Regions from separate parts of the Shigella sp. SIG6 genome, predicted to be linked through region 3. Evidence: riboswitches for the same ligand, from Rfam matches in the RefSeq annotation. Region 3 holds a riboswitch; each other region holds the start of a gene.
The links. A riboswitch is a leader RNA that binds a small molecule or an ion and turns the genes downstream of it on or off. The one in region 3 is predicted to bind thiamine pyrophosphate.
Positions count from the first base shown of each region.

Region 1: it holds a riboswitch for thiamine pyrophosphate, as region 3 does, so the genes downstream of both, thiM (hydroxyethylthiazole kinase) here and thiB (thiamine ABC transporter substrate binding subunit) in region 3, are expected to answer to the same signal.
Region 2: it holds a riboswitch for thiamine pyrophosphate, as region 3 does, so the genes downstream of both, thiC (phosphomethylpyrimidine synthase ThiC) here and thiB (thiamine ABC transporter substrate binding subunit) in region 3, are expected to answer to the same signal.

Region 1 covers NZ_JBQZXC010000061.1:9,688-12,905, reverse strand. The annotation lists gene thiD (bifunctional hydroxymethylpyrimidine kinase/phosphomethylpyrimidine kinase) at 1-689, opposite strand, end outside; gene thiM (hydroxyethylthiazole kinase) at 686-1,474, opposite strand; TPP riboswitch at 1,509-1,605, opposite strand; gene rcnR (Ni(II)/Co(II)-binding transcriptional repressor RcnR) at 1,697-1,969, opposite strand; gene rcnA (nickel/cobalt efflux protein RcnA) at 2,090-2,938, shown strand; gene rcnB (Ni(II)/Co(II) efflux transporter accessory subunit RcnB) at 3,157-3,218, shown strand, end outside.
Region 2 covers NZ_JBQZXC010000036.1:10,237-13,454, forward strand. The annotation lists gene hemE (uroporphyrinogen decarboxylase) at 1-166, opposite strand, end outside; gene nudC (NAD(+) diphosphatase) at 206-979, opposite strand; gene rsd (sigma D regulator) at 1,074-1,550, shown strand; TPP riboswitch at 1,603-1,703, shown strand; gene thiC (phosphomethylpyrimidine synthase ThiC) at 1,784-3,218, shown strand, end outside.
Region 3 covers NZ_JBQZXC010000021.1:30,775-33,992, reverse strand. The annotation lists gene sgrT (glucose uptake inhibitor SgrT) at 10-141, opposite strand; gene sgrR (DNA-binding transcriptional regulator SgrR) at 230-1,885, shown strand; TPP riboswitch at 1,919-2,018, shown strand; gene thiB (thiamine ABC transporter substrate binding subunit) at 2,049-3,032, shown strand; gene thiP (thiamine/thiamine pyrophosphate ABC transporter permease ThiP) at 3,008-3,218, shown strand, end outside.

The DNA of each region.
Region 1 (3,218 bases), on a different contig from region 3:
GCCCAGTTTGTATGGCGCGGGCGTAGTGCAGCCAACGCCGCAGAGAGTGTACAACCAGTGCCGTGGGTGTTTTTGGTCATAATGCGCGGTGCGGTAAACCGTTGTTCACCCTCGCGGGTAAACAGCCAGTCCGGGCTTTGCTCATCATCCAGATGACCACCTTTCATTAGCACTGCGCCACAGCCCATCGCCAACAGCGATCGCCCTTGTTCCAGCATTTCCTGTTCGGTGCGCGCGTGTGGCGCGTCGAGCAAGGCGGCAGCTTCGGGCAAGTTTGGCGTTATTAATGAAACCTGTGGCAATAATCGACTGCGCAGCGTAGCAACCGCCGAAGGTGAAAGCAGCGGGTCGCCGCTTTTTGCCAGCATAACGGTGTCGAGTACCACGTTTTGGATCTGATAACGTTGCAACCGTTCTGCCACCGCTTCAACAATATCGGTTTCCGCCAACATACCGATTTTAGTGGTATCGATTCGCACATCGCTGAACACCGAATCGAGCTGGGCGGCGACAAAATCAGGCTCAATGCGATACACCGACTGTACGCCACGGGTATTTTGCGCCACCAGTGCAGTAATAACTGAGCAACCATAAGCGCCAAGTGCCGAGAAGGTTTTAAGATCGGCCTGAATCCCCGCACCACCACTCGGATCAGTACCGGCAATCGTCAGAGCGTTAATTCGTTTCATGCCTGCACCTCCTGCGTCAATTGCCAGAGCGCATCAAGGAAATGTGGAACAAAACTGCCTGGCCCCTCGCTTCTGGCGACTGCGCGTTCTCCGGCTTGTTTCATCCAGTGACAGGCAGATGCGACATTTTCCAGCGTATCGCCTGGTAACGCACAGCAGGCAGCGACAACCGCCGATAATGCACAGCCAGTTCCTACCACTTTGGTCATTAACGGATCGCCACCGTGAATACCAATGATACGATGTCCATCGGTAACATAATCCACCTCGCCAGTGACCACGACGATTGCGCCAGTTTCCCGTGCCAGTGTTTGTGCAGCGGGTATCGCGTTAGCTGCGGCGTCAGTGGTATCCACTCCCCGTCCGCCATTAGCAATGCCAGCTAATGCCATGATTTCCGAAGCATTACCACGTATCGCTGCCGGTTTAAAAGATAAAAGTTCATGACAAAAATGGCGGCGATAATCGAGCGCACCAACCGCTACTGGATCAAGCGTCCAGCGTGTTTGAGAGCTTTTTGCTTGCTCAACGGCAGCACGCATCGCCTGTGCGCGTGGCTGCGTCAGTGTGCCAACGTTAATCAACAAGGCACTGGCGATAGCCGCAAACTGACTGGCCTCTTCGGTTTCGATAACCATCGCTGGCGATGCACCGAGCGCCAGCAAGGTATTGGCGGTAAAGGTTTGCACCACATCATTGGTCATGCAGTGCACAAGAGGGGAATGTTGGTGAAAAAGGTGTAACGCGTGCGCAGATTGCGCTGAACTCAGCAGGTCGACTTGCATAGTTTGCTCCTGCCATAACGTGAAGAAGCAATGACCTGGTGGTCCGTGACTTCCCTACGCTGGCATTATCCAGATCAGGTGATACGGGTATTTCTCAGCCTTCACGCAGAAGGGCACCCCGAGTCGTTTGGTTGCGATGATAAATCGCAGAGGAGGATGGTAATGTCCAGCGCACCCGTTGTAAACGAGGAAAAACGGCAGTTTTACAATCGCGTTAATAAATTATTTGATATATGAATCCAGCACCTTCAGAACGACATCCAGATCTTCTTCACGTTTTAGCTCATCCCCCTGGTGAACGATGTGTTCCGTCAGATGACCTTTAATCACTTCCCGCATCAGACCGTTTACCGCTCCACGGATAGCAGCAATCTGTTGTAAAACTGCAGCGCATTCGTGCGGCTCGTCGAGCATTTTCTTGAGCGCCACGACCTGGCCCTGAATCTTACTGGCACGCGCTTTCAGTTTCTGTTTATCACGGATTGTATGAGACATGGCAACACCTGGTTAACAAGAATATGAAAAATCATAGCACTATTAATCTACTGGGGGGGTAGTATCAGGTACTGGGGGGAGTAGAATCAGATTGCCGAATTAATACTAAGAATTATTATCATGACCGAATTTACAACTCTTCTTCAGCAAGGAAACGCCTGGTTCTTCATCCCCAGCGCCATCTTACTTGGTGCGCTTCATGGCCTGGAACCAGGGCACTCAAAAACGATGATGGCGGCGTTTATCATCGCCATCAAAGGCACCATTAAACAGGCGGTGATGCTCGGACTGGCAGCAACCATTTCGCATACCGCGGTGGTCTGGTTGATTGCCTTTGGCGGGATGGTGATCAGTAAGCGCTTTACTGCTCAATCAGCAGAACCGTGGCTCCAGCTGATTTCCGCAGTGATCATTATTGGCACCGCGTTCTGGATGTTCTGGCGTACCTGGCGCGGCGAACGCAACTGGCTGGAGAATATGCACGGGCATGATTATGAGCATCATCACCATCATCACGATCACGAACATCATCAAGACCACGAACATCACCACGACCAAGGACATCATCACCATCACGAACATGGCGAGTATCAGGATGCCCATGCACGAGCCCATGCCAATGACATTAAACGACGCTTTGATGGTAGAGAGGTCATCAACTGGCAAATTTTGTTATTTGGCTTAACCGGTGGCCTTATCCCCTGCCCGGCAGCAATTACCGTGCTGTTGATATGCATTCAGTTGAAAGCCCTGACACTGGGCGCAACACTGGTCGTCAGTTTCAGCATTGGCCTGGCGTTAACGCTTGTCACCGTAGGCGTTGGCGCAGCAATCAGCGTTCAGCAGGTCGCAAAACGCTGGAGCGGATTTAACACTCTCGCTAAACGCGCCCCCTATTTTTCCAGTCTGTTGATTGGCTTAGTCGGTGTGTATATGGGCGTACATGGCTTCATGGGCATAATGCGATAACTCAATCCTTTAGGCTTGCATGTTATCTTCAGCCCAGGATGATTCTTAAATCAGCTATTTCCGCTGACTCTCTGCTCGCTAAGGATGCTTTTAGGGCATCCTTTCATTTACACTTTTTACGAAATCATGGGATCACTAACAAAATATCGCTTGTCAGTTATATTGTATGGCAGGAAAGATATGCGACTGATATTACAGATCCCCAAAGTGGAGAGTTTATGACCATTAAAAATAAGATGTTGCTGGGTGTGCTTTTGCTGGTTACCAGTGCCGCCTGGGC
Region 2 (3,218 bases), on a different contig from region 3:
CCAGCTCGGCGTTTTTGCACAGCGACATAAAATCGCCCGCCTGGGCGCGCGTGGCTTTATATTCCGGTAGATAGCGACCCGCCTGGCGCATCATCCATACTGGAGTGACATCAACGGGCTGGCGCAGCAGCGCCCGCAGATAACGATCGTTTTTAAGTTCGGTCATTTTGGCTGTTCCTTAGTGCGTCAGGCGGTCAGTGTATCATCACTCATACTCTGCCCGACACATCGCCACAGTATCTTCTATCAGACGGCGCGCTACGGTGCCGGGCGGCGGGAGTAACGGCAAATCGTCATAGCGATACCAGTTCGCCTCGAGCAATTCTTTCGGGTCGATCACGATGTCGCCGCTGTCATATTCCGCCATAAACGCGGTCATTAAAGACTGAGGAAACGGCCACGGCTGAGAAGTCACGTAACGCAAGTTTTTAACTTTAATTCCGCTCTCTTCCATCACTTCCCGCGCGACTGCCTGCTCGAGGGTTTCGCCCACTTCGACGAATCCGGCAAGTACTGTATGGACACCGTTACGATGGCGGGTATGCTGGGCGAGGAGGATCGAATCATCGCGACGGATGGCAACAATAATGCAGGGGGCGATTTGCGGGTAGTAACGCTCACGGCAATGGCTGCACAGCATCGCCCATTCGGTTTTGCTCGGATACATTTCATGCCCGCAGTAACCACAGTATTTATGCGATCGGTAAAACTCCGCCAGTTGCACGCCACGTCCGGCCAGTTGAAACAGCCCAACATCGAGATCAATGACCTGACGTACCGACCCCATATCGTGACGCCGCTGCTGTTGTATTAACCAAACAGGTTCCCCCTGCCATTCGCCGATTTGTAGTGCGCGCTGACCCACAAGATCGAAATTTGCCGCTTCGCCATACGGCAATTCTCCCTTCGGCAACCATAATTTTTGTTCATGGCTGACGACCCACCAGCCGTGATCTAATTTTTCAATTATACGATCCATAGCTCTTGCACTACCTTTGCATCACTGGCATGTTTAACATGGTTTTTACATTTCTCACTGAGCAGTTTTTGAATACAAACTTGCGGAGTCAATCATGCTTAACCAGCTCGATAACCTGACGGAGCGCGTCAGAGGAAGTAACAAACTGGTTGATCGCTGGCTACATGTACGTAAGCATCTGCTCGTGGCTTACTACAATCTGGTTGGCATTAAGCCTGGCAAAGAATCGTACATGAGGCTAAACGAAAAAGCCCTTGATGATTTTTGTCAGAGCCTGGTCGATTACTTGTCTGCCGGACATTTCAGTATTTATGAGCGCATTCTTCATAAGCTGGAAGGCAACGGGCAACTCGCGCGCGCCGCGAAGATTTGGCCGCAACTCGAAGCCAATACCCAACAGATTATGGATTACTACGATTCCAGCCTGGAAACCGCCATCGATCATGATAATTACCTTGAGTTTCAACAGGTTTTATCTGACATCGGCGAGGCGCTGGAAGCGCGCTTTGTGCTGGAAGATAAGCTGATTCTGCTGGTGCTTGACGCCGCCCGCGTCAAACATCCTGCTTGAGTTCTGCGCTGTTAACGCGTAATTTACATTCAACGCCCCGTTTGTGGGGGCTAATTTCTTGTCGGAGTGCCTTAACTGGCTGAGACCGTTTATTCGGGATCCGCGGAACCTGATCAGGCTAATACCTGCGAAGGGAACAAGAGTTAATCTGCTATCGCATCGCCTTTGCGGCGATCGTCTCTTGCTTCATCCGTCGTCTGACAAGCCACGTCCTTAACTTTTTGGAATGAGCTATGTCTGCAACAAAACTGACCCGCCGCGAACAACGCGCCCGAGCCCAACATTTTATCGACACCCTGGAAGGCACCGCCTTTCCCAACTCAAAACGCATTTATATCACTGGCACACACCCCGGCGTGCGCGTGCCGATGCGTGAGATCCAGCTTAGCCCGACGCTAATTGGCGGTAGCAAAGAACAGCCGCAGTACGAAGAAAACGAAGCGATTCCGGTCTACGACACCTCCGGCCCGTATGGTGATCCGCAGATCGCCATTAACGTGCAGCAAGGGCTGGCAAAACTACGCCAGCCGTGGATCGATGCGCGCGCCGATACCGAAGAACTTACCGTGCGCAGTTCCGATTACACCAGAACGCGGCTGGCAGATGATGGTCTCGACGAGCTACGTTTTAGCGGCTTATTAACGCCAAAACGCGCCAAAACAGGACGCCGTGTCACCCAACTGCACTACGCCCGCCAGGGCATCATCACGCCGGAAATGGAATTCATCGCCATCCGCGAGAATATGGGCCGCGAGCGCATCCGTAGCGAGGTTTTACGCCACCAGCATCCGGGAATGAGCTTTGGCGCACATCTGCCGGAAAATATCACTGCGGAATTTGTCCGTGATGAAGTTGCTGCCGGACGTGCGATTATCCCGGCCAACATTAATCATCCGGAATCGGAGCCGATGATTATTGGCCGTAACTTCCTGGTAAAAGTTAACGCCAATATCGGCAACTCGGCGGTCACCTCTTCCATCGAAGAAGAAGTGGAAAAGCTGGTATGGTCCACGCGCTGGGGAGCGGATACGGTGATGGATCTCTCCACCGGTCGCTATATTCACGAAACCCGCGAGTGGATTTTGCGTAACAGTCCGGTGCCGATCGGTACAGTGCCGATCTACCAGGCGCTGGAGAAGGTTAACGGGATCGCCGAAGATCTTACCTGGGAAGCGTTCCGCGACACGCTGCTGGAACAGGCCGAGCAAGGTGTGGATTACTTCACTATCCATGCGGGCGTACTGCTGCGCTATGTGCCGATGACCGCGAAACGCCTGACCGGTATCGTCTCTCGCGGCGGTTCGATTATGGCGAAATGGTGCCTCTCCCATCATCAGGAAAATTTCCTCTATCAACACTTCCGCGAAATTTGTGAAATCTGTGCCGCTTATGACGCTTCGCTGTCGCTGGGCGACGGTCTGCGCCCCGGTTCTATTCAGGACGCCAACGATGAAGCGCAGTTTGCCGAATTGCATACGCTGGGCGAACTGACCAAAATCGCCTGGGAATATGACGTACAGGTGATGATTGAAGGCCCAGGCCATGTGCCGATGCAGATGATCCGCCGCAATATGACCGAGGAGTTAGAGCACTGCCACGAAGCGCCGTTTTACACTCTGGGGCCGCTAACTACCGATATTGCACCGGGCTATGACCACTTCACGTCGG
Region 3 (3,218 bases):
GCAGGCAAGTCAACTTTCAGAATTGCGGTCATCCCACTGCATCAGTCCTTCAAGCATGGTTAATCGTTGTGGGACGCTTAACCAACGCAACCAGCACAACTTCGCTGTCGCGGTAAAATAGTGCTGATAAAACTGACGCATGGGGCACCTCCTTGCTTCATCGTTAGGAATTATTGACTTAATATAGGGAAAATAAAATTGCTGTCTTTTGCGCAGGAGTTCCCCTTTTATGCCATCTGCTCGTCTGCAACAACAGTTCATCCGCCTGTGGCAATGCTGCGAGGGTAAATCGCAGGACACAACGCTCAACGAACTGGCAGCGTTATTGAGCTGCTCGCGTCGTCATATGCGTACCCTGCTCAACACCATGCAGGATCGCGGCTGGCTGACGTGGGAAGCGGAAGTCGGGCGCGGTAAACGCTCGCGTCTGACATTCCTCTATACCGGGCTGGCGCTTCAGCAACAGCGGGCGGAAGACCTGCTGGAGCAGGATCGTATCGACCAACTAGTGCAGTTGGTTGGCGACAAAGCGACTGTGCGGCAAATGCTGGTTTCTCATCTGGGCCGCAGCTTCCGCCAGGGGCGGCACATCCTGCGCGTGCTCTACTATCGTCCGTTGCGTAATCTGCTACCTGGCAGCGCATTGCGCCGTTCCGAAACCCATATTGCCCGGCAAATCTTCAGTTCGCTAACGCGCATAAATGAGGAAAATGGGGAACTGGAAGCAGACATCGCCCACCACTGGCAGCAAATATCACCGCTTCACTGGCGTTTCTTTTTGCGTCCAGGAGTCCATTTTCATCATGGTCGTGAACTGGAAATGGACGACGTGATCGCCTCTTTAAAACGAATCAATACGCTGCCGCTCTATTCGCATATTACGGACATTGTGTCGCCGACGCCCTGGACGCTGGATATCCATCTCACGCAGCCGGACCGCTGGTTGCCGTTACTGCTGGGGCAAGTTCCGGCGATGATCCTGCCGTGCGAATGGGAAACCCTCAGTAACTTTGCCAGCCATCCTATTGGCACCGGTCCGTATGCGGTGATTCGCAACAGCACCAATCAACTGAAAATTCAGGCATTCGATGACTTCTTCGGTTACCGGGCATTAATCGACGAAGTTAACGTCTGGGTTCTGCCGGAAATTGCCGACGAGCCAGCCGGTGGTCTGATGCTAAAAGGTCCACAGGGCGAGGAAAAAGAGATTGAAAGCCGCCTGGAGGAAGGTTGCTACTATTTACTGTTCGACAGCCGCACCCATCGCGGGGCGAATCAGCAAGTCAGGGACTGGGTAAGCTATGTGCTTTCTCCAACTAATCTGGTCTATTTCGCTGAGGAACAGTACCAGCAACTGTGGTTCCCAGCTTATGGACTGCTCCCCCGTTGGCACCATGCCCGCACCATAAAGAGCGAAAAACCGGCTGGCCTGGAAAGCCTCACCCTGACCTTTTATCAGGATCACAGTGAGCATCGGGTGATTGCCGGGATCATGCAGCAGATTCTGGCAAGTCACCAGGTCACGCTGGAAATCAAAGAGATCAGCTACGATCAGTGGCATGAAGGAGAGATCGAGAGCGATATCTGGCTTAATAGCGCCAACTTTACGCTGCCGCTGGATTTTTCGCTGTTCGCGCACTTGTGCGAGGTGCCGCTGCTCCAACACTGTATTCCGATCGACTGGCAAGCCGACGCCGCCCGCTGGCGCAATGGCGAAATGAACCTGGCGAACTGGTGCCAGCAACTGGTCGCCAGTAAAGCAATGGTGCCGCTTATCCACCACTGGCTGATCATTCAGGGACAACGCAGTATGCGCGGCCTGCGTATGAATACCCTCGGCTGGTTCGATTTTAAATCAGCGTGGTTTGCGCCACCGGATCCATGATTGCTGGTAGATAACAAAATCACTACACTAACGCCGTTCTCAACGGGGTGCCACGCAAACGCGTGCGCTGAGAAAATACCCGTCGAACCTGATCCGGATAACGCCGGCGAAGGGATTTGAGGCTCCTTCTCAAGTCCTTTGCCACTCTTTTTTGAGGTGCAAAGTGTTAAAAAAATGTCTTCCCCTGCTGTTGCTGTGCACAGCGCCCGTTTTCGCTAAACCCGTTCTGACTGTTTATACCTACGATTCCTTCGCCGCCGACTGGGGGCCTGGTCCAAAGATCAAAAAAGCTTTTGAAGCCGACTGTAACTGCGAACTGAAACTGGTGGCGCTGGAAGATGGCGTTTCGCTTCTCAACCGTCTACGGATGGAAGGCAAAAATAGTAAAGCCGATGTGGTGCTGGGGCTGGATAACAATCTGTTAGACGCCGCCAGTAAAACCGGACTATTTGCCAAAAGCGGTGTGGCAGCGGATGCCGTTAACGTTCCCGGCGGCTGGAATAATGACACTTTCGTCCCGTTTGATTACGGCTATTTCGCCTTCGTCTATGACAAGAACAAACTGAAAAACCCGCCGCAAAGCCTGAAAGAATTGGTTGAGAGCGATCAGAACTGGCGGGTGATTTATCAGGATCCGCGTACCAGCACGCCGGGGCTGGGTCTGCTGTTGTGGATGCAAAAAGTCTATGGCGATGACGCCCCACAAGCCTGGCAAAAACTGGCGAAGAAAACCGTCACGGTCACCAAAGGCTGGAGCGAAGCCTACGGCCTGTTTTTAAAAGGTGAAAGCGATCTGGTACTGAGTTACACCACCTCTCCGGCTTATCACATTCTCGAAGAGAAAAAAGATAACTACGCCGCCGCGAACTTTAGCGAAGGTCACTATCTGCAGGTGGAAGTCGCCGCCCGCACCGCTGCCAGCAAGCAGCCGGAGCTGGCGCAAAAATTCCTCCAGTTTATGGTTTCTCCTGCTTTTCAGAATGCGATCCCAACCGGTAACTGGATGTATCCGGTGGCAAATGTCACGCTGCCTGCCGGGTTTGAACAATTGACCAAACCGGCCACCACGCTGGAGTTCACACCAGCTGAAGTGGCGGCACAACGTCAGGCATGGATTAGCGAATGGCAACGCGCCGTCAGCCGTTAATTCCCGGCTGGTTAATTCCAGGTGTAAGCGCCGCCACGCTGGTGGTAGCGGTTGCGCTCGCGGCGTTTCTCGCCCTGTGGTGGAACGCGCCGCAGGGTAACTGGGTGGCAGTCTGGCAGGACAGCTACCTGTGGCATGTGGTGCGCTTCTCCTTCTGGCAGGCGTTTCTCTCGGCGCTACTCTCTG